Linked DNA regions of Xanthobacter dioxanivorans. The protein of the gene in region 3 binds, or shares a complex with, the protein of the main gene of each other region. Links are inferred from orthologs where the notes say so. Each region holds a gene or a part of one and is shown on either strand. Other genes may lie near its edges. The genes, in order: secG, secA and secY.

The links.
Region 1: secY (region 3) and secG share a complex: the UniProt entries of both Escherichia coli proteins name them as parts of the sec protein translocase complex. The link is inferred for Xanthobacter dioxanivorans from one-to-one orthologs.
Region 2: the proteins of secY (region 3) and secA are in contact, whole or in part, in a crystal structure (PDB 3DIN), measured with the Thermotoga maritima proteins. The link is inferred for Xanthobacter dioxanivorans from one-to-one orthologs. Residues at the interface, in WP_004081795.1 of Thermotoga maritima: Glu108, Gly109, Glu110, Glu111, Ala236, Glu237, Arg238, Arg239, Ile240, Thr241, Ile242, Gln243, Tyr244, Ala245, Arg246, Arg247, Val248, Thr249, Gly250, Arg251, Arg252, Val253, Tyr254, Gly256, Ala257, Ser258, Thr259, Tyr260, Leu261, Pro262; in WP_004082002.1 of Thermotoga maritima: Glu261, Ala262, Arg263, Lys300, Ala301, Arg302, Thr303, Ile304, Ile305, Leu323, Tyr324, Asp325, Pro326, Val329, Ser330, Tyr333, Ile336, Lys340, Phe345, Val349, Glu363, Phe364, Tyr374, Ser375, Gly376, Gly377, Glu393, Ile395, Thr482, Ser483.

Annotation. Positions count from the first base shown.
Region 1 is NZ_CP063362.1:4,890,072-4,899,468, forward strand. Bases 1,982-4,878 are described here. They hold secG (preprotein translocase subunit SecG), read right to left. Parts: upstream 3,690-4,878; coding sequence 3,273-3,689; downstream 1,982-3,272. Other genes in these bases: EZH22_RS22820 (CTP synthase), read right to left, coding at 1,982-3,164; EZH22_RS22830 (NCS2 family permease), read right to left, coding at 3,888-4,878. Outside these bases: quaternary ammonium compound efflux SMR transporter SugE, read right to left, coding at 1-266; EZH22_RS22815 (VOC family protein), read right to left, coding at 444-1,322; more of EZH22_RS22820, read right to left, coding at 1,536-1,981; more of EZH22_RS22830, read right to left, coding at 4,879-5,186; EZH22_RS32440 (M23 family metallopeptidase), read left to right, coding at 5,359-6,540; EZH22_RS22840 (hypothetical protein), read left to right, coding at 6,537-7,043; EZH22_RS22845 (sodium-translocating pyrophosphatase), read right to left, coding at 7,054-9,195. UniProt on the Escherichia coli protein: Subunit of the protein translocation channel SecYEG. Overexpression of some hybrid proteins has been thought to jam the protein secretion apparatus resulting in cell death; while this may be true it also results in FtsH-mediated degradation of SecY.
Region 2 is NZ_CP063362.1:2,952,973-2,962,851, forward strand. Bases 255-3,633 are described here. They hold secA (preprotein translocase subunit SecA), read right to left. Parts: upstream 3,251-3,633; coding sequence 455-3,250; downstream 255-454. Other genes in these bases: EZH22_RS13845 (Pr6Pr family membrane protein), read left to right, coding at 255-398. Outside these bases: more of EZH22_RS13845, read left to right, coding at 1-254; EZH22_RS13855 (efflux RND transporter periplasmic adaptor subunit), read left to right, coding at 3,746-5,050; EZH22_RS13860 (efflux RND transporter permease subunit), read left to right, coding at 5,078-8,266. UniProt on the Escherichia coli protein: Required for protein export, interacts with the SecYEG preprotein conducting channel.
Region 3 is NZ_CP063362.1:3,842,102-3,851,477, forward strand. The notes cover bases 6,047-8,922. They hold secY (preprotein translocase subunit SecY), read left to right. Parts: upstream 6,047-6,755; coding sequence 6,756-8,090; downstream 8,091-8,922. Other genes in these bases: rplO (50S ribosomal protein L15), read left to right, coding at 6,047-6,429; EZH22_RS17985 (adenylate kinase), read left to right, coding at 8,092-8,679. Also shown: rplV (50S ribosomal protein L22), read left to right, coding at 1-255; rpsC (30S ribosomal protein S3), read left to right, coding at 255-1,013; rplP (50S ribosomal protein L16), read left to right, coding at 1,043-1,456; rpmC (50S ribosomal protein L29), read left to right, coding at 1,467-1,679; rpsQ (30S ribosomal protein S17), read left to right, coding at 1,687-1,935; rplN (50S ribosomal protein L14), read left to right, coding at 2,128-2,496; rplX (50S ribosomal protein L24), read left to right, coding at 2,496-2,813; rplE (50S ribosomal protein L5), read left to right, coding at 2,806-3,363; rpsN (30S ribosomal protein S14), read left to right, coding at 3,505-3,810; rpsH (30S ribosomal protein S8), read left to right, coding at 3,821-4,219; rplF (50S ribosomal protein L6), read left to right, coding at 4,236-4,769; rplR (50S ribosomal protein L18), read left to right, coding at 4,782-5,144; rpsE (30S ribosomal protein S5), read left to right, coding at 5,165-5,722; rpmD (50S ribosomal protein L30), read left to right, coding at 5,754-5,936; more of rplO, read left to right, coding at 5,947-6,046; rpsM (30S ribosomal protein S13), read left to right, coding at 9,064-9,376. UniProt on the Escherichia coli protein: The central subunit of the protein translocation channel SecYEG. Consists of two halves formed by TMs 1-5 and 6-10.

The DNA.
Region 1 (9,397 bases), 1.0 Mb from region 3 along the record:
GAGAGAAGGCGCAGGATGTCGGTGGATTCGGAGAAGAACAGGATTCCCGCCGCCGCCGTCCCCACCGTTCCGATTCCCGCCCAGACCGCATAGGCCGTGCCGATGGGAATGCCCCGCAGGGCCAGCGACAACAGGAACAGGCTGACACCGATGGCCGAGAGGGTGAAAACGCTGGGCCACAGCCGGGTGAAGCCCTCGGAATGCTTCATGCCGATGGCCCAGGCGATTTCCGTCAGGCCGGCAACGAACAGGTAGATCCACGCCATGGGCGAACACCACGGGTGGCGGGGTCGTCCCCGCCGCTCGAGACTTGAGGAAACGCGGCCGTCCGCGCCCGGCGGGGGCAAGGCGCCCCTTTCCTCATTTAGACCTTGCCGCCTGCGTGGCCAGCCGGAGGCATGCACAAATGCGCGCCACCCGGCGGTGGCGCCGCGACGGGGGCATCATGCCGCGGCGGTGGCCTGCTCGAACACCAGCGTCGCGCCCAGCGCCGCGCGCGGCGGGACGACGACGACGCCCTCGATGGCTTCCTCCACCATGCGGCGCGCCGCCAGCGCCCGGCTCAGCTCTGCGACGCCCGGCGTTGTAAAGCGCACGGCGGCGAGGCGCAGTCCCTCCCCGCCGGGAGCGGGAACGCCGTAGCGCTCGGTGAAGAGGCCGCGGCTCATCACGTCCACATTGCCGCGCGGCGTCTCCCCCACGAACCACTCGGCGAGGGCGCGGCGCACCGGCGTTCCGGTGACGGTCTCGAGGAACGCCTGGTGCTGCGCCGGCACGTCCGCCACCAGCACCACGCCAGCCATCGCGGTCACCTGGTTGGAGTGGCGCTGCAAATCCGCCGACCAGAAGTTCTCGGGCCGGCTCTGGGTGCAGGTGAACAGGCCCACGTCCGGGCCGGCCGGATCGCGGGCGAAGGCCAGGCAGAAGCCCACCTCCACCTCCTGCCCGTCCGGACGGCGCGCGTTGCGGGCGAACTCGAACAGGTCGAAGCCGCCGAAGCCGGCCGCATCGAAGGAGGCTTTCTCCGCCGCGGGGTCTCTGCCCTCCAGGGCGAGCATGGAGAGCCCCTCCCCGTTCGTCTCCAGGAAGCCCTGGTTGAAAGCGCCGAACGAGAAGGCGGTCTCGGTGGCGGGGGGGATCTTTTCCGGCTCCACCACCTGGAGCAGCTCGATGAAGAAGCCGGGCGTCTGGATGATGCGGTTCTCGGTGCCCCACGGGTGCCGGTTGCGGGCCCCCACGGTGAAGCCCAGGAGATCGTAGACTTCACCTGCCGCATCGAGATCGCGGACGAGGTGCACCACATGGTCGAGGCCGCGTCGCATGGCTTCTCCTCTTGCCGGCATGCGCCGGGTCCTGCTCCAGGGCAGCAGCCGGGGCACGGATGAAAGGGAAGGAAGGACGCGTCGGCCCGGCCGGGCATCGCATCGCTTCGGTCGAAGACGGGCGATGATCCAGCCGCCCGCAACGGAGATTAATGCGGTACCGCTGAAGATGGAAACAACTTCAGGTAGAGGTTTCGATCTACCTTATTACCGTCAAACCAGCCGGCTCTGCTCCATCGCCGCCCCGATGAAGGACGCGAACAGCGGGTGCGGCTCGAACGGACGCGACTTCAGCTCCGGATGGAACTGCACGCCGATGAACCAGGGATGGTTGCCATATTCCACGATCTCCGGCAGCAGGCCGTCCGGCGACATGCCGGAAAAGCGCAGGCCGTGCTGCTCCAGGCGGTCGCGATAGGAGGTGTTCACCTCGTACCGGTGACGGTGCCGCTCGGAAATGTCCCGCGTGCCGTAGATGGATCCGACGCGGCTGCCGGGCTCCAGAAAGGCCTGGTACGCCCCCAGGCGCATGGTGCCGCCGAGATCGCCGGCCTGCGTGCGCCGTTGCAGCTCGTTGCCCTTGAGCCATTCGGTGAGCAGGCCGACCACCGGCTCGGAGGTGGGGCCGAACTCGGAGGAATTGGCGTTCTCGATGCCGGCGAGGTTCCGCGCCGCCTCGATCACCGCCATCTGCATGCCGAAGCAGATGCCGAGATAAGGCACGGCCCGCTCGCGCGCGAACTGCGCCGCGCGGATCTTGCCCTCCGCCCCGCGCTGGCCAAAGCCGCCGGGCACGAGGATGCCGTGCACGTGCTCCAGGAAGGGGGCGGGGTCCTCGCGCTCGAAAGTCTCGCTCTCGATCCAGTCGAGGTTCACCTTCACCTTGTTGGCGATGCCGCCGTGGGCCAGCGCCTCGATCAGCGACTTGTAGGCGTCCTTCAGCCCCGTGTATTTGCCGACGATGGCGATGGTGACCTCGCCCTCGGGATTGCGCACGCGGCCCTCGATGTCGGTCCAGCGCTTCAGGTTCGGCGCCGGGGCCGGCTCGATGTTGAAGGCGGCCAAGACTTCCTTGTCGAGCCCTTCCGCGTGGTAGGCGGATGGCACGGCATAGATGTTGTCCACGTCCCGCGCCTCGATCACCGCTGTCTCGCGCACGTTGCAGAACAGCGAGAGCTTGCGCCGCTCCTCGCGCGGAATCTCCCGGTCGGTGCGGCAGAGCAGGATGTCGGGCTGGATGCCGATGGAGCGCAGCTCCTTCACCGAATGCTGCGTCGGCTTGGTCTTCAGCTCACCGGCCGAGGGAATGTAGGGCATCAGGGTGAGGTGGATGAAGATGGCGTGGCCGCGGGGCAGCTCGTTCTTCAGCTGGCGGGTGGCCTCGAAGAAGGGCAGGCCTTCGATGTCGCCCACCGTGCCGCCCACCTCGATCAGCACGAAATCAAAGCCCTCGTTGCCTTCCAGCACGAAGTCCTTGATCGCGTTGGTGACGTGGGGAATCACCTGGATGGTGGCACCGAGATAGTCGCCCCGGCGCTCCTTGGCCAGGATGTCCTGGTAGATGCGGCCGGTGGTGATGTTGTCCTGCTTGGTCGCCGGCGTGCCGGTGAAACGCTCGTAATGGCCGAGGTCGAGATCGGTCTCGGCCCCGTCGTCGGTCACGAACACCTCGCCGTGCTGGTACGGGCTCATGGTGCCCGGATCGACGTTGAGGTAGGGATCCAGCTTGCGGAGCCGGACGGTGTAGCCGCGCGCCTGAAGGAGCGCCCCCAAAGCTGCGGAGGCGAGGCCCTTGCCCAGGGAAGACACGACGCCGCCGGTGATGAAGATATAGCGCGCCATGGGCCTCGACCTTACCTCGTGCAAACGCGATTCGGCGAGAGCGAAGCCGGGAAGGGCCTCGCCTCGCCTGTGGAGAAAGAAGATCGCCGCGAAACCGCGGCGATCGACTCACTTGGACTGCGGAACCTGGGGACCGCTCGGGGCGGCCGGAGCCACCGGCGCCGCGGGGGCGCCCTCGGGTGCCGGGGCACCCTGCGGACGGATCTGATCGAGAATGGAGCCGCCGCTCTGCGGCACCGAGGGACCGCTCTGGCCCTGGCTCGCCGGCTGCAGGATGGAGCGCGGCGCACGTCCCCAGCCGGCCACAATGGTGAGCGACAGGGACGTGATGAAGAAGATCAGCGCCAGCACCGCCGTCGCGCGGGTGAGCACGTTGGCCGAGCCGCGCGCGGTGAAGAAGCCGCCGCCAGAACCGCCGCCCCCGCCGCCAATGCCGAGTCCGCCGCCCTCGGAGCGCTGGATCAACACCACGCCGATGAGCGAAAGCACCACCATGAGGTGAATAACGATAAGAACCGTCTGCATGGAATCCATCACATTCGCGCCACGGCTTTCACGCCCGGCGCGCAGGTTGCGGGTGATCTACACGATCGGGCGCCCGGAGGGAAGGGTATCACCGCGGGTCTTCCCTGCGCGGCGCGCAGGGAAGCGGCTGTTCCGCCTGTGCGGCAGATCTTCAGCCTCGGCCCGGCGTCGCACCCCGGCCACAACCCGATCCCGCGCCTACTCCAGCGCCAGCAGCGCCAGGGAGGCGAGCGCGATCACCCATACCGCGCCGCTGATCCGCCGCCCGCACCCGGCGATGAGGTTCACGACCACATAGGTGATGAAGCCGAGGCCGATGCCGCTGGCGATGGAGAAGGTGAAGACCACCGCGAGCGCCGTGGCCGCGGCGGGCAGCGCCTCCGCCGCGTCGTCCCACGGCAGGTCGCGCATGGCGCTCACCATGGCGAGGGCGACGACCAGCAGCGCCGGGGCGGTGGCATAGGCCGGCACGGCGAGCGCCAGCGGCGCGAAAAGCAGGCAGGCGAGGAACAGCAGCGCCACCACCACGGCGGTGAGCCCGGTGCGTCCTCCCGCCTGGATGCCGGCCGCGCTCTCGATATAGGAGGTGATGGTCGAGGTGCCGAGCATCGAGCCGACGATGGCGCCCCCCGAATCGGCGATGAGCACCCGCCCGAGGCGCGGCACCGAGCCATCCGCGCGCATCAGCTTCGCCTTGTAGAGGGTGGCAATGAGCGTGCCCATGTTGTCGAGCATGACCAGGAGGAACAGGGCGGCGATCACCCCCACCATGCTGAGCCGCAGCACGCCGGCGATGTCCAACTGAAGAAAGGTGGGCGCGAGGGAGGGCGGCGCCGAGACGACGCCGGTGAAGGTCACCAGGCCGAGGGGCACCCCCGCCAGCGTCGCCGCGGCGACGCCGATGAGGATGGCGCCCGGCACCTCCCGCGCCGCGAGCCCGGCCATGAGCAGGAAGCCGCCGCAGGCGAGCAGCGTCGAGGGCGCCGCAAGGTTGCCGATGCCCACGAGGGTGACCGGATTGGCGACGACGACGCCCATGCCCTTCAAACCCAGCAGCGCCAGGAACAGGCCGATGCCCGTCCCCATGCCGAGCTTCAGCGACATGGGAATGGCATTGAGCAGCCACTCGCGCACCTTCAGCATGCTGAGGACGAGGAACATCAGGCCCGATACGAACACCGCGCCCAGCGCCTGCTGCCACGGCACGCCCATGCCCTGCACCACCGTGAAGGCGAAGTAGGCGTTGATCCCCATGGCCGGGGCAAGGGCGATGGGATAGTTGGAAATCACCCCCATCATCGCCGAGCCAAACGCCGCCGCAAGGCAGGTTGCGGTGAAGGCCGCGCCCGGGTCGATGCCGGCCTGGGCCATGATCTGCGGGTTCACCACCACGATGTAGGCCATGGTCAGGAAGGTGGTGAGGCCGGCGACGATCTCGGTGGAGATGGAGGTGCCGCTCTCCTTGAGCCTGAAGACCCGCTCCACGAACGCGCGCATGCGCCGCCTCCCCCTTGCCGCCGATGCCATGACTTTAGCAGCAGATCCCGGGCTCCTCGGCAAGGCGCGCGCGATGGGCCCCCGCCGGCGGTAGCCGGGCATGGCTTGTACAAAGGGGGCGGCTCAACCACCCTGCGCCCGCTCATCATCTTTGGGGGATATCGTGCGTCACATGATCTGCGTCCTGGCTGCGCTCGCCACGGCCACGCCCGCGCTGGCGCAGGCGCTGAAGTCGAACGAAGTCCTGAGCTCCATCGCGGTCGCGCCGATCAGCACCCCCAATCCCGTGCTCGGCGCCGACGGACGGGTGCACCTCGCCTACGAGCTTTTCGTCACCAATCCGAGCAAGCAGTTCGTCACCCTCGACAAGGTGGAGGCGGTGGACCCGGACGGGCGCCCCATCTACGGCCTCGACGGCGATGCGCTCGGCGCCATGGTCTCGGCCTATGCGGGTGGCGGCCGCACCCTGCCGCCGGGGGGCTCCGCCGCCGTCTTCCTGGATGTGACCTTCGCCCGCGACGTGCCGCTGCCCGAGCGCGTCCTCGCCCGCGTGCTGGCGACGCGCCAGGCCGCCGGGCCAGACGGCAAGCCGGTGCCGATGCCGGCCGATGCGCCCCTGCCCGCCACCTTCTCCTTCACCGGCGCCCCGACCGCCATCGGCAAGCCGGCGGTGGTTATCGCCCCGCCGCTGCGCGGCAAGGGTTGGGTCGCCATCAACGGCTGCTGCGACGCCATCACCTCCCATCGCGGGGCGATCATGGCGGTGAACGGACAACTGCGGGTGCCGGAGCGCTTCGCCATCGACTTCGTGCAGCTCAATGCCGAAGACCACCTCTTCACCGGCGATGTGCATGCCCTCAAGAGCTATGCCTATTTCGGCGCGCCGGTGCATTCTGTCGCCGACGGGGTGGTGGTGAACCTCTACGACGCCACCGGCGAGCAGGTGCCGGGCGGCGCCGCCAAGGGCATCAATCCGGAGAATATCGGCGGCAACATGCTGGTGATCGACATGGGCAGCGGCAATTTCGCCTTTTACGCCCACCTCCAGCCCGGCAGCCTGAAGGTGAAGCTGGGCGATAAGGTGAAAGCGGGCGACGTGATCGGCCTGCTCGGCAACACCGGCAATTCCACCGCGCCGCACCTGCATTTCCATGTGATGGACGGCCCCTCGCCGCTGGATGCCAACGGGCTGCCCTACGCCTTCACCGCGTTCCAGAGCCAGGGCGTGGTGCAGATCGACGGCGCGGACTTCTTCGACAAGCCGGTCGCCGCGACCATCGACCGCCGCCGCCTTGAGGGCCCGCGGCAGAACGCTTTGCCCCTCAACAACGAGGTGGTGGACTTCGGGCCGTGATCTTGTCCGGGCCGGCAGCCCGGAATATTCGGACGGCCGTTCAGCCTCGGGAGCAAGCCGGCATGTACGGAAAGGGCACCATCAGGGCTCTTACAGCGATTCTGGCGCTTGGCGCCGCGCCGGCCCAGGCATGCCAGTGCGTCCTGCCCCTGGACCCGGATGCCCGCCGAGATTTCATCATCGAGCGTGCGCAGACCGTCTTCAGCGGCCGGGTCCTGGCGATCCGCAAGATCAAGGGCCCGCCCGAGGTTGCGGGTGACGGCGTGATCGAGGCGGAAGTGGAAGTCGTCACTTTGGTGAAGGGAAACGCCAAGGGCACCGTCACCATCCGCACCTTGGCCGGTGACAACGGCGCCAATTGCGGCATGGGCGGTAAGGTTGCCGCCGCCTGGTCCTCCGGCGAACGGCTTGCCTTCGCCCTGGGGGCGGGCGAAGGCAAGCGCGGACGACGGATCTTCTGGGCCAACAGCTGCACGTCGGGACGGTTCTACATCCCGCCGTAGCCCACCGGCCTCAATGCCCCAGCACCGCCAGCAGCAGCAGCGCCACGATGTTGGTGATCTTGATCATGGGGTTCACGGCGGGGCCGGCCGTGTCCTTGTAGGGATCGCCCACCGTGTCGCCGGTGACGGAGGCCTTGTGCGCCTCCGAGCCCTTCATGTGGCGCACCCCGTCCTTGTCCACGAAGCCATCCTCGAACGACTTCTTGGCATTGTCCCAGGCACCGCCGCCCGAGGTCATGGAGATGGCGACGAACAGGCCGGTGACGATGACGCCCAGCAGCATGGCGCCCACCGCCGAGAAGGCGGCCGACTTGCCGGCCACCCCGCCGCCGGCCACGAAGTAGATGACGAAATAGCAGACGATGGGCGAGAGCACCGGCAGCAGGGAGGGGATGATCATCTCCTTGATGGCGGCCTTGGTGAGAAGGTCGACGGCGCGCGAATAGTCCGGCTTCTCGGTGCCGGCCATGATGCCCGGCTTCTCGCGGAACTGCCGGCGCACCTCTTCCACGATGGCCCCGGCGGCGCGGCCCACCGCCGTCATGCCCATCGCGGCGAAGAGGAAGGGCAGCAGGCCGCCGAACAGCAGGCCCACCACCACATACGGGTTCTCCAGCGAGAAGTTGGGCGAGACGCCGGAGAAATAGGACCCCGGCGCCGCCTGGGCGATGAAGTATTTCAGGTCCTGGCTGTAGGCGGCGAACAGCACCAGCGCGCCGAGGCCCGCCGAGCCGATGGCATAGCCCTTGGTGACCGCCTTGGTGGTGTTGCCCACCGCGTCGAGGGCGTCGGTGGACTGGCGCACCTCCTTGGGCAGGCCCGCCATCTCGGCGATGCCGCCGGCGTTGTCCGTCACCGGGCCGAACGCATCGAGAGCCACGATCATGCCCGCCAGCGCCAGCATGGTGGTGGCGGCGATGGCGATGCCGAACAGGCCGGCGAGCCCGTAGGCGAAGAGGATGCCGGCGATGATGACGAGCGTCGGCAACGCCGTGGATTCCAACGAGACCGCGAGACCCTGGATGATGTTGGTGCCATGCCCCGTCACCGAGGCCTGGGCGATGGACACCACCGGGCGATAGCCGGTGCCGGTATAGTATTCGGTGATCACCACGATGGCGCCGGTCACCGCGAGGCCCACGAGGCCGCACAAAAGCAGGCTGGTGCCGGTGAAGTCCGCCCCCGGAATGGCGCCGAAGCCGGGCAGGAGCCAGGTTACCAGCGCCAGCGCGATGATGGAGAAGCCCGCCGTCGCCATCAGGCCCTTGTAGAGCGCGCCCATGATGGAAGAGGTCGGGCCGAGCCGGACGAAGAAGGTGCCGGCGATGGAGGTGAGGATGCACGCCCCGCCGATGGCGAGCGGATAGACGATCATGGTGGCCAGTGTCGCCGGCACCGCCGCGAAGAAGATGGCGGCCAGCACCATGGTGGCCACCACCGTCACCGCATAGGTCTCGAACAGGTCCGCGGCCATGCCGGCGCAGTCGCCGACATTGTCGCCCACGTTGTCGGCGATGGTGGCGGGGTTGCGCGGGTCGTCCTCGGGGATGCCGGCTTCCACCTTGCCCACGAGGTCGCCGCCCACGTCGGCGCCCTTGGTGAAGATGCCGCCGCCGAGACGGGCGAAGATGGAGATGAGCGAGGCGCCGAAACCCAGCGCCACCAGCGAATCCACCACCGTGCGGCTGTTGAGCGCGAAGCCGAGGATCTGGGTGAGCACGAGGAAGTAAACCGTGACCCCGAGGAGCGCGAGGCCGGCCACCAGCATGCCGGTGACGGCGCCGGCCTTGAAGGCGAGGTCGAGGCCCCCGGCCAGCGACAGGGTCGCCGCCTGGGCGGTGCGCACGTTGGCGCGCACGGACACGTTCATGCCGATGAAGCCGGCCAGGGCCGAGAGGATGGCGCCCACCGCGAAGCCCACGGCCACGAGCCAGCCGAGAAACAATCCCACGAGAATGAAGATGACGACGCCGACCACCCCGATGGTGGTGTACTGGCGCTTCAGATAGGCCTGCGCGCCCTCCGCGATGGCGGCGGCGATTTCCTGCATCCGCGCCGTGCCGGGATCCGCCGCCATGAGCTCGCGGATGGCCCATACGCCATATGCCACGGCCAGGAGGCCGCAGGCGATGATCAACACCAAAGCCAGCATCTATCCCACCCTTTTCGTTTCCAACCTGTATTCTTTTATGGGGTGAGTGTGAGGGGTGCGGTGATCCACGGCAAGGGGCCTTTGGGCATACTGTCGCGGTCCGGAGGGGTTCCAGCCGCCGGTAACCCCATCCGCGCCACCGGCTGCCCCGGCCTTCGGGATTGACGCGGGGGGCGCCCTCCCCTATCCGCTGCCCCTTCCG
Region 2 (9,879 bases), 890 kb from region 3 along the record:
TGCGGCTGATGGCGGTGGTGTCCATTGTGCTGGTGGGGATCATCTACGCGCTGCTGCTCCGGCACGTGTGGAACCCCACGGGCTGGCAGGCGGTGGCGGACCACCTGCTGCATGAGGCGACGCCGCTGCTGTTCCTTGCGACCTGGGGCCTGTCACGCCACGGCAGCCTCGCCGTCCGCGACGCCCTGTGGGCGATGGCGCCGCCGATCCTCTACCTCGCCTATGCCCTGGCGCGGGGCGAGGCGGACGGATGGTACGCCTACTGGTTCCTCGATCCGGCCAAGCTCGGGGACGGGCGCATGGCCCTCAACACGGTGCTGCTCGCCGCGGCGTTCCTCGCGACGGCCCTGCTTTTCCTCGGCATCGACAGGCTGCTCGCCCGCCGCATCGCCCGCTGAGCGGCGCGCCCGGGCGGGACGGCTCCCGCCCCCAAGACCCGAAAAGACCCGGCGCTTCAGGCGAAGCGGCCGTGGCAGTGCTTGTATTTCTTGCCCGAGCCGCAGGGGCAGGCCTCGTTGCGGCCCACCTTCCCCCAGCTGGAGGGATCGTTCGGATCACGCTCCACCACCGCCACGTCGCCCGAGAGCAGGGGCTGGGGCCGGCTGCCGATGGACGCACCAGCGAACGCGATCTCGTCCTCGCCGGTGAAGGGGTCGGCGTGGTGGGCTTCCATGGGCGGAAGCTCCTCCGTCGCCGGCGGCTGGGTGACGATCTCCACCCGCATGAGCTGGGCGGTGACGATCTCGCGCAGCCGGTTGAGCAAGGCGGAGAAGAGGTTGAAGGCCTCGGACTTGTATTCGTTGAGCGGGTCGCGCTGGGCGTAGCCGCGCAGCCCCACCACCTGCCGCAGGTGGTCGAGCATGGCGATATGCTCGCGCCAGAGGTGATCGAGGGTCTGCAGCAGGATGGACTTTTCCACATAGCGCATGATGTCCGGCCCGTACTGGGCGGCCTTGGCCGCCATCAGCTCGTCGGCCAGGCGAATGACGCGCTCGGTGACCTCGGGGCCGGCGATGCCCTCCTCTTTCGCCCATTCCTTCACGGGCAGTTCGAGGGCGAGCACCTCCTTCAGCGCCGCGTCGAGGCCGTCCACGTCCCACTGCTCGGGATAGGCGTTCTCGGGGATGTGCTTGGCCACCATCTCGGTGATGAGGGCGTGGCGCATGTCCTCGACGGTCTCGGCGACGTCGCCGTCATTCATCAGTTCGAGGCGCTGCTCGAACACCACCTTGCGCTGGTCGTTCAGCACGTCGTCGTACTTGAGCAGGTTCTTGCGCATGTCGTAGTTGCGCGCTTCCACCTTCTGCTGCGCCTTCTCCAGCGCCTTGTTGATCCAGGGGTGGATGATGGCCTCGCCTTCCTTCAGGCCGAGGCGCTGCAGCATGCCATCGAGCCTGTCCGACCCGAAGATGCGCATCAGGTCGTCTTCCAGGGAGAGGAAGAACTTGGAATGGCCGGGGTCGCCCTGGCGGCCGGAGCGGCCGCGCAGCTGGTTGTCGATGCGCCGGCTCTCGTGCCGCTCGGTGCCGAGCACGTAGAGGCCGCCGGCGGCCAGCGCCTTCTGCTTCAGCGCTTCCACCTCGGCGCGGATCTTCGCTTCGGCGGCGGCGCGCTCCTCGCCTTCCGGCAGGTCCTTCAGCTCGATGTCGATGCGCATGTCGGCGGAGCCGCCGAGCTTGATGTCGGTGCCGCGGCCGGCCATGTTGGTGGCGATGGTGATCGCCCCCGGCACGCCGGCCTGGGAGACGATGTAGGCCTCCTGCTCGTGATAGCGCGCGTTCAGCACCGCGAAGGCCTTCACAGCGCTGTCATTGCTGAGGAGCTCGCGGCCGGAGAAGGCCTCCGGGTCGGAGAAGTCCTTCTGCTTGAAGTCGGCCTGCTTGAGCAGTTCCGCCAGCAGCTCCGATTTCTCGATGGAGGTGGTGCCCACCAGCACCGGCTGGTCGCGCGCGGCGCATTCCTTGATCAGCTCGATGATGGCGGCGTACTTCTCGCCCGCGGTGCGGTAGACCTCGTCGTCGTCGTCGGTACGGGAGATCGCCACGTTGGTGGGGATCTCCACCACCTCGAGCTTGTAGATGTCGGAGAACTCCGCCGCCTCGGTGTTGGCGGTTCCGGTCATGCCCGACAGCTTGTCGTAGAGGCGGAAATAGTTCTGGAAGGTGATGGAGGCCAGCGTCTGGTTCTCGGGCTGGACCTGCACCCGCTCCTTGGCTTCCAGGGCCTGGTGCAGGCCTTCCGAATAGCGCCGGCCGGGCATCATGCGGCCGGTGAACTCGTCGATGATCACCACTTCGCCGTTGCGGACGATATAGTCCTTGTCGCGCTGGAAGAGGGTGTGGGCGCGCAGGGCCTGGTTCACATGGTGGACCACCGAGACATTCTCGATGTCGTAGAGGCTCTCGGACTTGAGCAGCCCCGCCTCGGTCAGCATCTGCTCCATCTTCTCCATGCCCGCTTCCGTCATGGTGACGGTGCGCTGCTTCTCGTCGACCTCGTAGTCTTCTTTGGCGAGGCGCGGGATGTAGGCGTCGATGGTGTTGTAGAAGTCGGAGCGGTCGTCGAGCGGGCCGGAGATGATGAGGGGCGTGCGCGCCTCGTCGATGAGGATGGAGTCCACCTCGTCGACGATGGCGTAGAAGTGCGGGCGCTGCACCATGTGGGCGCGCTCGTACTTCATGTTGTCGCGCAGATAGTCGAAGCCGAGCTCGTTGTTGGTGGCGTAGGTCACGTCGCTGGCGTAGGCGACGCGGCGCTCGTCGTCGTCGAGGCCGTGGACGATGATGCCGGTGGTGAGGCCGAGGAAGCGGTAGAGGCGGCCCATCCACTCGGCGTCGCGCTTGGCGAGGTAGTCGTTCACCGTCACCACGTGCACGCCCTTGCCGGCCAGGGCATTGAGGTAGACGGGAAGGGTGGCGACCAGGGTCTTGCCCTCGCCGGTCTTCATCTCGGCGATGCCGCCCTCGTGCAGCACCATGCCGCCGATGAGCTGCACGTCGAACGGCCGCATGCCCAGCGCGCGCTTGGCGCCCTCGCGCACGGTGGCGAAGGCCGGCACCAGAAGGTCGTCCAGCGTCTTGCCTTCGGCGATCTGGCGGCGGAAGTCGTCGGTCCGGGCCCGGAGCGCCTCGTCGGAAAGCGCCTCCAACTCCGGCTCCAGTGCGTTGATGGCCTGAACGCGGGGACGGTATCCCTTCACCCGGCGATCGTTCGCGGAGCCGAAGAGCTTGCGGGCAAGTCCACCTAACATGGGTTGTGTCTCTGTTCCGATCCGTCAGGTCTCAAGGAGGGCGGAGACGGGCCGCCGGACCCTCCGGTCAATGATGCGCCTTTGGACAACCGCAATGCGGCGTCAGCAAGTCCGCAGGGCGCGCGCAGGCGGGTGCAGCGACAAAGCGCGCAGCCGCTTTCGCGCGTCCCTTCGGGGGCAGCGTACCAGCGGGACACTTATGAACGGGTCGGGGCAATGTCAATGCGAGGTCGGGCGATCCGGGTGCCGTGCGCCGCGCGGGGGAGGGCGGCCGCGGCCCGTCGCGCCCCTGCCGGTGCTCATCTCCCCTCCCGGCTCGCCCGCCGTCGCGCGCTCGGACCGGAGGCGCATCCGCGCTGCTTTGACAAAGCGTTGCTGCCTTGCACAGGCCGCGGCAAATCCGGCCGGCACGCGGGACCCGGCCCATTCCTCTCATGGACACGTCTGGACCCCATGCTTACTATCCGCCGCGACTGCACAATCGGGGGATGGAGTATGGTGGGGGGTATCGGGGTGTCCGGTGGGCTGCAGCGTGGCAGCGTCGCGCTTTGTGCGGCCTTACTCCTGGCGGCCTGCGAGGAGAAGAACACCTACGTTCCACCCCCGCCTCCCAAGGTGACGGTCGCTCCGGTTCTGGAGCAGCCGGTGACGCGCTTCCTAGAGCTCACCGGCAACACCGCCGCCATCAATTCGGTGGACCTGAACGCGCGCGTCCAGGGCTTCCTCACCTCCATCAACTACAAGGATGGCGCGCTCGCCCGGAAGGGCTCGGTGCTGTTCGTGATCGAGCAGGACCAGTACAAGGCCCAGCTGGACCAGGCCAAGGCGACCCTCGCCGCCAACCAGGCCGCGCAGGTGCAGGCCGAGGCGGAATACAACCGGCAGGCGCAGCTCGCCAAGCAGGACTTCGCCTCCCAGGCCACCCTCGACCAGGCGCGCGCCAAGCGTGATTCGGCGGTGGCCGATGTGGCCAACGCCCAGGCCTCGCTGCTGCTGGCCCAGATCAACCTCGGCTATACCGAGGTCGCCGCGCCCTTCGACGGCGCGGTCACGGCCCACTTGCAGGACGTGGGCGCCCTCGTCGGCTACAGCGGGCCCACCAAGCTCGCCACCATCGTCCAGCTCAACCCCATCTGGGTCTGGTTTACCCTGAGCGAGCAGCAGGTGCTGCGCATCAAGGAACACCTCGCCAAGGACGGCCGCTCGCTGGTTTCCATCACCCGCGAGGTGCCGGACATCCCCATCGAGATCGGGCTGCAGACCGAGACCGGCTATCCGCACACGGGCCGCATCGACTACATCGCGCCGCAGGTGGACCCCAGCCTCGGCACGCTCACCGTGCGCGGCCTCTTCCAGAACGACGATTTCGCCCTTCTCCCCGGCCTTTTCGCCCGGGTGCGCGTGCCGCTGGGCAAGGCGGCGACCACCCTCCTCGTGCCGGACGCCGCCATCAGCGCCAACCAGCTCGGCCCCTACGTGCTGACGGTCAGCGCGGACAACGTGGTGTCGCAGGCGCAGATCACCCTCGGCCAGCTCCAGGCGGACGGGCTGCGTGCCGTGGAAGGCGGGCTGAAGAGCTCCGACCGCATCATCATCAACGGCATCCAGCGCGCGGTGCCGGGCTCCAAGGTGGACGTGGAGGCAGGCAAGATCGTCGGCATCGCCGCGCCCAAGACCGACGACGGCAGCAAGCCGCTGCCGAAGCCGGCCGGGGTCGCGCCCGCCAATGCGCCGGCGGTGGCCGCGCCTTCGGTCGCGCCCTCGCAGGCGCCGACCTCGCCTTCGACCCCGAAGAACTGATCCGCCCTCGAACCTGGGGCAGCGCCCATGATCTCGCGCTTTTTCATCGAGCGGCCGGTCCTCTCGAACGTGCTCGCACTGGTGTTCGTGCTGATCGGGCTTGTCTCGCTCATGCGGCTGCCGGTATCGCAGTATCCGAACATCGTGCCGCCGACGGTGTCGGTGTCCACGTCCTATCCGGGCGCCTCCGCCAAGACGCTCATCGACACGGTCGCCCTGCCCATCGAGCAGCAGGTGAACGGCGTCGAGGGCATGCTCTACATGCAGTCCTGGTCGGCATCGGACGGCACCTACACCCTGATCGTCACCTTCGCCATCGGCACCGATCCGAATATGGCGCAGGTGCTGGTGCAGAACCGCGTCAACATCGCCCTTGCCTCGCTGCCCACCGCGGTGCAGGCGCAGGGCGTCACCATCCTGCAGAAGGGCACCTCGATCCTCGAGTTCGTGACCCTGATCTCGCCGGACGGACGGTATGACGGCCTGTTCCTCAACAACTACGCCATCATCAACATCCAGAACGAGCTGGAACGCGTCTACGGCGTCGCCAACGTGGGCGTGTTCGGCGCCGGCACCTACGCCATGCGCATCTGGATGGATCCCGACCGCATGCAGGCGTTCGGGCTGACCCCGACGGACATCTCCAACGCCATCCAGAAGCAGAGCCAGGAGGTCACCCCCGGCCAGCTCGGCATTCCGCCGGCGCCGTCCAACGCCGCCTTCCAGTACACGGTGAACATCAAGGGGCGCCTGGACGAGGCGAAGGACTACGAGAACATCATCGTCAAGGTGGATAATTCGGACGGCGGGCGCATCGTCCGCATCCGGGATATCGGCCGCGTAGAGCTGGGCTCGCAGAGCTATTCCAAGGACTTCATGCAGGACAACAAGCCTGCGGCCGGCATCGGCATTTTCCAGCTTCCCGCCGCCAACGCCCTGCAGGTGTCCGCCCAGGTGGCGCTGAAGATGGAGGAGCTGAAGAAGAGCTTCCCCGAGGGGCTCGAATACAACATCCCCTTCAACACCACCTGGTTCGTGTCCGCCTCCATCGACGAGGTCTGGAAGACCCTGTTCGAGGCGGCGCTGCTGGTGCTGGTGGTGATCCTGCTCTTCCTGCAGGACTGGCGGGCGACGCTGGTGCCGGCGACCACGGTGCCGGTGACCATCATCGGCGCCTTCGCCGCCATGGACGCCATGGGCTTCACCATCAACCTTTCGACCTTGTTCGCCATCATCCTTGCCATCGGCATCGTGGTGGACGACGCCATCGTCATCGTCGAGGGCGTGGCGCGCCACATCGAGGAGGGCATGGACGGGCAGCCGGCCGCGGAAAAGGCCATGGACGAGCTGTTCGGCCCGGTGGTGGGCATCACCCTCGTGCTCATGTCCGTGTTCCTGCCGGCCTCGTTCATACCGGGCCTGACCGGGCAGATGTTCAAGCAGTTCGCGCTGGTCATCGCCGCGACGGCCTTCATCTCGGCCATCAACGCGGCGACGCTCAAGCCCACCCAGTGCGCCCTCTGGCTGCGCAAGCCGGTGCCGCCGGAGAAGCGCAACTTCATCTATCGCGGCTTCAACACCATCTACGGCAAGGCGGAGCACTGGTATGCGGGACTCATCTCCCGCATGGTGCATCATTCCAAGCTGATGGTGATCATCGCCATCGCGCTCATGAGCGTCGCCGCCTATGGCCTGACGCGGATCCCCACCGCCTTCCTGCCGATCGAGGACCAGGGCTACTTCCTGGCCCACGTGCAGCTGCCGGACGCCTCCAACCTCAACCGCACCAAGCAGATCGTCGCCGACGTGTCCGATCGCGTGCGCAAGGTGCCGGGGGTCAAGACCGCGCTCGGCATCTCCGGCATCTCGGTGCTCGACAACTCCTCCACCCTGTCCAATGCCGGGGTGCTTTACATCACCCTCACGCCGTGGGACGTGCGCTACGCCACCACCGGGCAGGACCTGCTCTCGCTCTACAACAACCTCAACAAGGCGGTGGCGGACGTGGAGGAGGCGGAAGTGCTGATCCTGGTGCCTCCGGCCATCCAGGGCATCGGCAACGCCGCCGGCTTCACCATGCAGCCGCAGCTGCGCAACGGCAATTTCGACTACCGCCTGCTGGAGCAGATCACCACCACCATCGTCGACAAGGCGCGGGCCCAGTCGGCGCTGAGCCACGTCTCCTCCTCGTTCCGCGCCGGGGCGCCGCAGATCGAGGTGGAGGTCAACCGCATCAAGGCGGAGACGCTGGGCGTCACCGTGGGGCAGGTGTTCAACACCATCTCGTCTTATCTGGGCTCGACCTACGTCAACCAGATCAACAAGTTCGGCAATGTTTTCCAGGTCTACGTGCAGGCGGAGGCGGGCTACCGCGTCACGCCGGCGGACTTGGTGGGCCTGAAGGTCCGCACGCCTGGCGGCGACATGGTGCCCCTGGGCACGCTGGTGGACATCAAGACGGTGCAGGGCCCGCCCCTGATCTCGCTTTACAACCTCTATCCGAGCTCCACCGTCGTGGGGGCCGAATCGGCCGGCTTCTCCTCCGGGCAGGCGCTGTCGCTGATGGAGCAGATCGCCACCTCGACCCTACCGCCCGGAGCCGGCTTCGAGTGGACCGCCATGTCCTATCAGGAGAAGGCGGTGGGCAATCAGATCTACTACGTGTTCGGCCTCGCCATTCTGCTCGTCTATTTCGTGCTGGCCGGACAGTATGAGAGCTGGATCCAGCCCATGGCCGTGATCCTTGCGGTGCCGCTGGCGCTGCTCGGCACGGTGGGGGCGCTGCTGGGGCTCGGCGTCGCCAACAATCTCTACACCCAGATCGGCCTCGTGCTCCTGATCGCGCTCGCCTCAAAGAACGCGATCCTGATCGTGGAGTACGCCCGCGAGAAGCGGGCGGAGGGCATGGAGATCATGGATGCGGCGGTGGAGGCCTCGCGCCTCCGGTTCCGCCCCATCCTCATGACCTCGTTCGCCTTCATCCTCGGCGTGCTGCCGCTGGTGTTCGCCACCGGCGCCGGCGCGAACTCGCGCAAGTCCATCGGCATCGCGGTGGTCTCGGGCATGCTTGCCTCCACCTGCCTCGCGGTGCTGTTCGTGCCGTCCTTCTACACGGTGCTGCAGCGCTTCGAGGAGAAGTTGAAGGGCAGGAAGAAGAAGGCGGGCGGCCTCACGCCCCCCGAACCCGACGTGCCCCCGGCGCCCGCATCTGCCTGAACCCGGGGCGCCGCTGGTGCCGTTTAATGCGGCACTTGCTCGCCAACGAGGCGAGCGTCGCCGCAAAGTCGCGCTTTCGCCCCATAAGGGGCTTGGCTAACCTTGGCTGAATGCGTTCCACCCAACCGTTGGGCTGCCCCCCGGGGCCGTCGCCCGCAGGACCAGGTGCCTTCATGTCGATCCTCGCGAGCCTGCATCACGTCACGAGCTACAAGTATGAGCGCCCGGTGGCCATGGGTCCGCAGACCATCCGCCTGCGCCCGGCGCCGCACAGCCGCACCGAGATTCCCGCCTATTCGCTCAAGATTTCGCCAGCCGAACATTTCATCAACTGGCAGCAGGACCCGTTCGGCAACTGGCTCGCGCGCATCGTCTTCCCGGAGAAGGTGGAGGAGTTTAAGGTCGAGGTGGATCTCCTCGCCAAGCTCGACGTGCTCAATCCGTTCGACTTCTTCGTCGAGGAATATGCCGAGAACTTCCCCTTCACCTACGCCCCCGAGCTGAAGGCGGAGCTTGCTCCCTACCTCGAGCTGGAGAGCGAGGGGACGCCGTTCGACGCCTTCGTCGCCTCGGTCTCGCGCGAGCCGCGCCGTATCGTGGATTTCCTCGTGGAAATCAACCAGCGGATGCAGCAGGAGATCGGCTACGTCATCCGCATGGAGCCGGGTGTCCAGACGCCGGACGAGACGCTCACCAAGAAGCTCGGCTCGTGCCGCGACACCGGCTGGCTGCTGGTGCAGGTGCTGCGCCATCTCGGCCTCGCCGCGCGCTTCGTGTCCGGCTACCTGATCCAGCTGAAGCCCGACGTGGCGGCGCTGGACGGTCCGTCCGGCACCGACGTGGACTTCACCGACCTGCACGCCTGGTGCGAGGTGTATGTGCCGGGCGCGGGCTGGATCGGCCTCGACCCCACCTCCGGCCTGCTCTGCGGCGAGGGCCACATTCCGTTGGCCGCGACCCCCATTACCGGTCGGCGGCGCCCATCACCGGATACTTGCTTGAGAAGTCGGAGACCGAGTTCGGCTTCGACATGAGCGTTGCCCGCGTCGCCGAGGCGCCGCGCGTCACCTTGCCCTTCTCCGACGAGACCTGGGCCGCCCTCGACGCCCTCGGCCACAAGGTGGACGAGGACCTCAAGGCCGGCGACGTACGCCTCACCATGGGCGGCGAGCCCACCTTCGTCTCCATCGACGACTATGAGTCGCCGGAATGGAACACCGAGGCCCTCGGCCCGCAGAAGCGGGTGCGCGCTGACGACCTCATCCGCCGCCTGCGCCGGCGCTTCTCCGCCGAGGGCGTGCTGCATTACGGCCAGGGCAAGTGGTATCCCGGCGAGACGCTGCCGCGCTGGTCCTTCGACCTGTTCTGGCGCAAGGACGGCCAGCCCATGTGGCGGCGCGAGGACCTGATCGCCGACGAGAAGATCAATTACGGCGCCACCGCCGCCGACGCGGACCGCTTCTGCAAGGCCCTGGCCGAGAAGCTGAAGGTGGGTGCGCAGTTCGTGCAGCCCGCCTACGAGGACAACATCTATTTCATGTGGAAGGAGCAGTCCCTTCCCGAGAACATCGCCCCCGGCGACGAGCGCATGGCCGACGAGGTGGCGCGGCGCA
Region 3 (9,376 bases):
ACGGCGCTCGCCGATCTCGAGTTCTCCCACAAGCGGATCGCCCGCGACGTGCGGAAGTGCCTCGAGAGCGCGATCGCCAACGCCGAGAACAATCATGAGCTCGATGTGGACGACCTCGTCGTCGCCGAGGCTCATGTGGGCAAGGGTCTGGTGATGAAGCGGTTCTCGCCGCGGGCGCGCGGTCGCGCCTCGCGCATCGAGAAGCCCTTCTCCCACATCACCATCGTGGTGCGGGAAGTCGAGGAGCGGGCCTGATGGGTCAAAAGGTCAATCCAATCGGGCTCCGGCTCGGCATCAACCGCACGTGGGATTCGCGCTGGTTCGCCAACAAGGGCGAGTACGGCCGGCTCCTGCATGAGGACATCAAGATCCGCGAGATGCTGTTCAAGCAGCTCAAGCAGGCCGCGGTGTCCAAGGTGGTGATCGAGCGTCCGCACAAGAAGTGCCGCGTGACCATCTACTCCGGTCGTCCCGGTGTGGTCATCGGCAAGAAGGGCGCGGACATCGACAAGCTGCGCAAGAAGGTCTCCGAGATGACCAGCTCGGAAGTCTTCATCAATATCGTCGAGATCCGTAAGCCCGAGATCGACGCCCGTCTCGTCGCCGAATCCATCGCCCAGCAGCTCGAGCGCCGCGTGGCGTTCCGCCGGGCCATGAAGCGCGCGGTGCAGTCGGCCATGCGTCTCGGTGCCGAAGGCATCCGCATCAACTGCTCGGGCCGCCTCGGCGGCGCTGAGATCGCGCGCCTGGAATGGTACCGCGAAGGCCGCGTGCCGCTGCACACCCTGCGTGCGGACGTGGACTACGGCACCGCCACCGCCTTCACCACCTACGGCACGTGTGGTGTGAAGGTGTGGGTGTTCAAGGGCGAGATCCTCGAGCACGATCCCATGGCGCAGGACAAGCGCCAGGCCGAGCAGGAAGCCGGTCCTTCCTCGCGTCCCCAGCGGCGTGAGCGTGGCGACCGCGAGCGTGGCGACCGCGGTGACCGCGATCGCGGCTCCCGCGCGTGACGGCTGGCGAGAGAGAAGGCGATTAAGCCATGCTGCAACCCAAGCGCACCAAGTTCCGCAAGCAGTTCAAGGGACGCATCCACGGCGTCGCCAAGGGCGGTACGGAGCTGAATTTCGGCGAGTTCGGCCTGAAGGCCGTCGAGCCGGAGCGTGTCACCGCCCGCCAGATCGAGGCGGCCCGTCGCGCGCTCACCCGTCACATGAAGCGCGCGGGTCGCGTGTGGATCCGCGTGTTCCCGGACGTGCCGGTGTCGGCCAAGCCGACCGAAGTGCGTATGGGCAAGGGCAAGGGCGCTCCGGAATACTGGGCCGCCCGGGTCAAGCCCGGCCGCATCATGTTCGAGATCGACGGGGTCAGCGTCGAGACCGCCCGCGAGGCCCTGACCCTCGCGGCGGCGAAGCTGCCCATCAAGACGCGCTTCATCCAGCGCATCGCCGAGTGAGGAGAGGCTCATGAAAGCCGAGGACGTTCGGGCCCTCAGCCCCGATCAGCTCGCCGATGAGCTGCTGAAGCTGAAGAAGGAACAGTTCAACCTGCGCTTCCAGAAGGCGACGGGTCAGCTGGAGAACACTGCGCGGTCCAAGCAGATCCGCCGCGACATCGCGCGGATCAAGACCGTGCAGACCCTAAAGCGCGTCGGCTCGCCGGCGCAGAAGGCGAAGTGAGGAAGCGATGCCGAAGCGCGTGCTCCAGGGCGTCGTGGTGAGCGACAAGACCGACAAGACCGTGGTGGTCCGGGTGGAGCGTCGCTTCACCCATCCGCTGCTGAAGAAGACCGTGCGCCGGTCCAAGAAGTATCACGCCCACGACGAGGCCAATGCCTGGTCGGTGGGGGATACGGTGTGGATCGAGGAGCACCGGCCGATTTCCAAGCTCAAGAACTGGATCGTGATCCAGGGCGAGAAGCGCGCGGAAGTCTGATATGAGGTTTTCCCGCCCGGATGGATCGTCTGGGCGGGGGAAGGCTCCGGTGCCGGGTCCGTCGGCTCTCTAGGGATGCCGAGTGGAGACCGCATCGCGGCAACGCCGTGTTCCGATGAGCGGGCACGGTAAACAAGGGTTCAAGGCAATGCCGGCGCGCCGGCGGCGCCGGATGACGAGAACAGGTGCGTCATGATCCAGATGCAGACCAATCTCGACGTGGCGGACAATTCCGGTGCGCGTCGTGTCATGTGCATCAAGGTGCTTGGCGGCTCCAAGCGGAAGTACGCCCACGTGGGCGACATCATCGTGGTGTCGGTCAAGGAGGCTATTCCGCGCGGCCGCGTGAAGAAGGGCGACGTGATGAAGGCCGTGGTGGTTCGCACCGCCAAGGACATCCGTCGCGTGGACGGCTCGGTGATCCGGTTCGACAAGAACGCCGCCGTGCTGATCAACAACAACAAGGAGCCGGTGGGCACCCGCATCTTCGGACCGGTTCCGCGCGAGCTGCGCGCCAAGAACCACATGAAGATCATCTCGCTGGCGCCGGAGGTGCTGTGATGGCCGCCAAGATCAAGAAGGGCGACAAGGTCGTCGTCCTCACCGGCCGCGACAAGGGTCGCACCGGCGAGGTTATCCAGGTGCTGCCGAAGGAGGAGCGTGCGCTCGTCCGCGGCGTCAATATCGTGAAGCGTCACCAGCGCCAGTCGGCGAACCAGGAGGGCGGGATCATCTCCAAGGAGGCTCCCATCCAGCTGTCGAACGTCGCCGTTGCCGATCCGAAGGACGGCAAGCCGACCCGCGTCGGCTTCCAGGTGCTGGAAGACGGGACCAAGGTCCGCGTGGCCAAGCGTTCCGGGGAGAGGATCGATGGCTGAGGCGACGTACACCCCGAAGCTGCGCACCTTCTACGACGAGGTGGTGCGGGCGAAGATGATCGAGCAGTTCGGCTACAAGAACCCCATGGAAGTGCCGACGATCGACAAGATCGTCATCAACATGGGCGTCGGCGAGGCCACTGCCGATACCAAGAAGGCGACGACCGCCGCCGCCGACCTGGCGCAGATCGCCGGCCAGAAGCCGGTGCTCACCCGGGCCCGCAAGGCGATCTCGAACTTCAAGCTGCGCGAGAACCAGCCGGTCGGCGCGAAGGTCACCCTTCGCAAGGTGCGCATGTACGAGTTCCTTGACCGGCTCGTCACCATGGCGCTGCCCCGCGTGCGGGACTTCCGCGGCCTGAACCCGAAGAGCTTCGATGGCCGCGGCAACTATGCCATGGGCATCAAGGAGCACATCGTGTTCCCCGAGATCAACTACGACCGCGTCGAGCAGATCTGGGGCATGGACATCATCGTGTGCACCACGGCGAAGACGGACGAGGAAGCCCGCGCGCTTCTGAAGGCCTTCAACTTCCCCTTCCGCCAGTGAGCGGCTATGAGGGGCGCTTCGCGAAAGCGGCGCCCGTCCTGCCCGGGCCCCGCCCGGGCGGCTTGAATGGACCAGTGACCGAGTGATTTTCCGGCCGTGAGGGGCGTCAGCTGCCTCAGACGCGGAGAACAGGAGCAAGAGATGGCGAAGAAGAGCGCGATCGAGACGAACGAGCGCCGCCGCAAGCTGGCCGCGGGCCAGGCGGCGAAGCGCACGCGTCTGAAGGCGATCGTGAATGACAAGACCCTGCCCATCGAGGAGCGCTTCCAGGCGACCCTCAAGCTGGCGCAGATGCCGCGCAATGGCGCGAAGATCCGCATCCGCAATCGCTGCGAGGTCACCGGCCGGCCGCGCGCGTTCTACCGCAAGCTCAAGATGAGCCGTATCGCGCTGCGCGAGCTGGGCAACCAGGGGCTGGTGCCCGGCCTCGTGAAGTCGAGCTGGTGAGGAGATAACGATGGCTGTCACTGATCCCATCGGCGATCTGATCACCCGCATCCGCAACGCCCAGATGCGCCGCAAGCAGAAGACCTCGACCCCGGGCTCCCGCCTGCGGGCGAGCGTTCTCGACGTGCTGCGCGACGAGGGCTTCATCCGCGGCTACACCGCGACCGACCACGGCAATGGCCGGACCGAGTTCGAGATCGAGCTCAAGTATTTCGACGGCACCCCGGTGATCCGCGAGATCGCCCGTGTCTCGAAGCCCGGCCGCCGCGTCTATGCGTCGGTGAAGAACCTGCCCCGCGTCGCCAACGGTCTCGGCATCGCGGTCGTCTCCACACCCCAGGGCGTGATGGCGGATCACGTCGCCCGCGACAAGAATGTCGGCGGCGAAGTGCTCTGCACCGTGTTCTAAGGCGAGCGAGGATAACATGTCGAAGATCGGCAAGCTCCCCGTCGCCATTCCGGCCGGCGTCACTGCCAGCCTGGACGGTCAGACGGTCAAGGTGAAGGGCCCCAAGGGCGCCCTCGAAGTGACCCTGGTGGAAGAGATCGGGGCCAAGGTCGAAGGATCCGAGATCCTGGTATCCATGAAGGGCGAGACCACCCGCCACAAGGCCATGTGGGGCATGTCCCGCACGCTGGTGGCGAACCTCGTGGAAGGCGTGACCAAGGGCTTCGAGAAGAAGCTGGAGATCACGGGCGTCGGCTACAAGGCGGCGGTGCAGGGCAAGAACCTGAACCTCGCCCTCGGCTACAGCCACGACGTGATCTATCCGATCCCGGAAGGGATCTCGATCGTCACGCCGAAGCCCACCGAGGTGGTCATCACCGGCATCGACCGCCAGAAGGTCGGTCAGGTGGCGGCGGAGATCCGCGAGTTCCGTGGCCCCGAGCCCTACAAGGGCAAGGGCGTCAAGTACGCCGGTGAATTCATCTTCCGCAAGGAAGGCAAGAAGAAGTGACGGAGGCGAACCATGGCTAAGGATTTGGAGGCGCTGGCGCGCCGCAAGGCCAAGGTGCGCCGTGCGATTCGCGTTGCTGCGAACGGACGTCCGCGCCTGTCGGTGCACCGGACCTCGCAGCACATCTATGCGCAGGTCATCGACGACGCGAAGGGCGAGACTCTCGCCGCCGCGTCGAGCCTTGAGAAGGACCTGCGTTCTGCGCTCAAGACCGGCGCGGACACCGATGCGGCCAAGACCATTGGCAAGCTGGTGGCCGAGCGGGCTCTGGCGAAGGGCGTGACCGCGGTCGTGTTCGACCGCGGCGCATACATCTTTCATGGGCGCGTCAAGGCGCTCGCTGAGGGCGCCCGCGAAGGCGGCCTTCAGTTCTGACGCCGAAGGACGAGCGAAAAATGGCCCGTGAACGGGAACAGCGCCACGAGCGCGAGGACCGCGACAACACGTTCGTGGACAAGCTGGTCCACATCAACCGCGTCGCGAAGGTGGTGAAGGGCGGCCGGCGCTTCGGTTTCGCCGCCCTGGTGGTGGTGGGTGACCAGAAGGGCCGCGTCGGCTTCGGCCACGGCAAGGCCCGCGAGGTGCCGGAGGCCATCCGCAAGGCCACGGAGAGCGCCAAGCGCGCGCTCATCCGCGTGCCGCTGCGCGAAGGCCGCACCCTGCATCACGACGTGCATGGTCACCACGGCGCCGGCAAGGTGATCCTGCGCGCGGCTCCGGCCGGTACCGGCATCATCGCCGGCGGCCCGATGCGCGCGGTGTTCGAGACCCTCGGCATGCACGACGTGGTGGCGAAGTCCTTCGGGTCTTCCAACCCCTACAACATGGTGCGCGCCACGTTCGACGCCCTCAAGAACCAGGACTCACCGCGCTCGGTCGCGGCGCGTCGCGGCATCAAGGTGTCGCAGCTCCAGTCCCGCCGCCGCGTCGAAGACGCGGAAGCGACCGACTGAGCGGCGCGAACCACATCGATAGGAGCGCTCCATGAGCGACAAGACCATCACCGTGGAGCAGATCGGCTCGCCGATCCGCCGCCCGTTCGACCAGGAGGCCACCCTCGTCGGCCTCGGGCTGAACAAGCAGCGCCGCCGTTCCACCCTCAAGGACACCCCGGCCGTGCGCGGCATGATCGCCAAGGTCGCCCATCTCGTCCGTGTGGTCGAGTGAGGAGCGGGACATGAAGCTCGACGAAATCAGGGACAATCCCGGCGCCCGCAAGAAGCGGATGCGCGTCGGCCGCGGCATCGGCTCCGGCAAGGGCAAGACCGCCGGGCGCGGCGTGAAGGGCCAGAAGGCCCGGACCGGCGTGGCCATCAAGGGGTTTGAAGGCGGGCAGATGCCGCTGCACCGGCGTCTGCCGAAGCGCGGCTTCCACAACATCTTCCGCCTCGACTACAACGAGGTGACCCTCGGCCGCATCCAGACGGCCGTGGACGCGGGCAAGCTCGACGCCGGCCAGACGGTGACCGAGGCCACGCTCGTCGCCGCCGGCGTGCTGCGCCGGATCAAGGACGGCGTGCGCGTGCTCGGCTCCGGCGAGCTGACCGCCAAGGTGACGCTGGAAGTGGCCTACGCCACCAAGTCCGCCGTCGCCGCGGTCGAGAAGGCCGGCGGCGCGGTGACCATGCTGGCCGCGCCGGCTGCGGCCGAAGCGGAGTGATCCGGGCGCGGCCGGGTTCGCCCGGCCGCGCTTCTGCCTCGGGATGCGCGGCGGGTCGTCCGCCCGGCATCTCTTTCTGGCAACCCGGCGTAATGCCGGGTATCTGCTTTTCCGGGCGATGCTCCGGTGCCGCGGATGCGTGATGGACCTCGAGCCCGGACGAGTGGGCGCAGACGGCTCCCGCTCAGGCCGCGGCCGAGATCCACAGGCATCCGCAACAAAGCGCACGTCGATCCGGTCCGATCGGGCTTGAGGCGTCTTGGCACCGCAAATCGCGCCCTCATATAAGGGCTGCCCCTCGAGGGCGGCGTCCAGCGGAGCAAGGCATGGTCTCGGCGGCGGAACAACTCGCGGCGAACCTCAATTTCGGCGCCCTCGGCAAGGCCGAGGAGCTGAAGAAGCGCATCTGGTTCACCCTCGGCGCGCTCATCGTCTACCGGCTCGGCACCTACATCCCCATGCCGGGAATCAATCCCGACGCTCTGGCCGACGTGTTCAAGAACGCGAACCAGGGGATCATCGGCCTCTTCAACATGTTCTCGGGCGGCGCCGTGGAGCGCATGGCCATCTTCGCCCTGAACATCATGCCGTACATCTCCGCCTCCATCATCATCCAGCTGCTCACCAGCGTCTCGCCGACGCTGGAGGCGCTGAAGAAGGAAGGCGAGGCGGGCCGCAAGCAGCTCAACCAGTACACCCGCTACCTCACCGTGGTGCTTGCCCTGTTCCAGGCCTACGGCATCGCGGTTGGCCTGGAAGGCTCCGGCAGCGTGGTGGCGGAGCCCGGCTGGTTCTTCCGAATCACCACCGTGATCACGCTCACCGGCGGCACCATGTTCCTGATGTGGCTGGGTGAGCAGATCACCTCGCGCGGCATCGGCAACGGCACCTCGCTGATCATCTTCGGCGGCATTGTCGCCGAGCTGCCGGGCGCCTTCGTGCGCACGCTGGAACTCGGCCGCGAGGGCGCCATCTCCACTGTGGTGATTCTCGGCGTGCTGCTGATGGCGGTGGTGATCATCGCCTTCATCGTGTTCATGGAGCGCGCCCAGCGCCGGCTGCTGATCCAGTATCCCAAGCGCCAGGTGGGCAACCGCATCTATGAGGGGCAGTCGTCCCACCTGCCGCTGAAGCTGAACACGTCGGGCGTCATCCCGCCGATCTTCGCCTCGTCGCTGCTGCTGATCCCGACCACCATCGCCAGCTTCATGCAGGGCTCGGGGCCGGAATGGCTGCAGACCGTGACCACCCATATCGGCCACGGGCGCCCGCTCTACATGGTGCTCTATGTGGCGCTGATCGTGTTCTTCTGCTTCTTCTACACCGCGATCGTGTTCAATCCGGTGGAGACGGCGGACAACCTGAAGAAGCATGGCGGCTTCATTCCCGGCATCCGCCCGGGCGAGCGGACGGCGGAATATATCGATTATGTCCTCACCCGCATCACGGTCGTCGGCGCGGCCTACATTGCGGCGGTTTGCCTCTTCCCCGAACTGCTGATTTCCTATGCGTCGCTTCCGTTCTATTTCGGAGGGACGTCGCTGCTGATCGTGGTCAGCGTGACCATGGACACCGTGTCCCAGATCCAGGGACATCTGTTGGCCCATCAGTACGAAGGACTGGTCAAGAAGGCCAAGCTGCGCGGGGGGAGGAGAAAGTAAAATGAGGCTGGTGCTGCTGGGCCCGCCCGGGGCAGGCAAGGGAACGCAGGCGCAACGGCTGGTCGCCCGTCACGGGATCGTCCAGCTCTCCACCGGGGACATGCTGCGTGCCGCTGTGGCGGCGGGCACGCCGGTGGGGCTCAAGGCCAAGGCCGTCATGGATGCGGGCGGCCTCGTCTCCGATGAGATCGTCATCGGCATCATCGCCGAGCGCCTCGCGGCGCCGGACGCCAAGAACGGCTTCATCCTCGACGGCTTCCCGCGCACGGTGGCCCAGGCGGAGGCGCTGGACCGCCTGCTCGCCGAGACGGGCATGAAGCTCGACGCGGTGATCGAGCTGGTGGTGGATCAGGAAAAGCTGGTCAACCGCATCCTCAACCGCGCCGCCGAGGCCAAGGCCAAGGGCGAGCCGGTCCGCAAGGACGATGACCCGGATGTCTTCAAGACCCGCCTGGAGGCCTACAACCGCGACACCGCGGTGGTGGCGCCGTACTACAAGGCGCGCGGCCAGCTGAAGCAGATCGACGGCATGGCCCCCATCGACCAGGTGACCGCCGCCATCGACGGGGTGCTTGCCGAGGCGGCGTGAGGGCGCGAAGACGTCGGCCTTCAACGGTCGCCCACTCGTGATGCCTGAACCAGGCCCTCCCGTGATCGAGCGGGAGGGTCTTTTCATTTGCGCCATATGATCGCGCTGGGGGGGCTCCAGGCGCTCCAGGCGGCGGAACACCTTTATGCGCTCGCGCGGCGCTGAAGTCGGGGAACCCCTTGACGTTTTCTTAAATCCCGGCTATGGCCACTTCCTCGCTTCGGAACAGGTGCCGTTCGGTCCACCCGGAAGGGTCGGACAGGGCGGCATTTTTGTCGTATCCGGGCAACGTCGTTTCTCCGCAGGGGCCGGCCTCCACCGGACGCGGGGATCATTCCGCCGGTCGCGTGCCGCAAGGCCCGCCGGCGTCACATGGAGAGAGCAGTGGCTCGTATTGCAGGCGTCAACATTCCGACCAACAAGCGCGTCGTCATCGCGCTCCAGTACATCCACGGCATCGGCGCCAAGAAGGCCGAGGAGATCGTGGAGAAGGTGGGCATTCCGGCCGAGCGCCGCGTGAACCAGCTCACCGACCAGGAAGTGCTGCAGATCCGCGAGACCATCGACCGCGACTACATCGTGGAAGGCGATCTGCGCCGCGAAGTGGCCATGAACATCAAGCGGCTGATGGACCTCGGCTGCTACCGGGGCCTGCGCCATCGCCGCGGCCTGCCGGTGCGCGGCCAGCGCACCCATA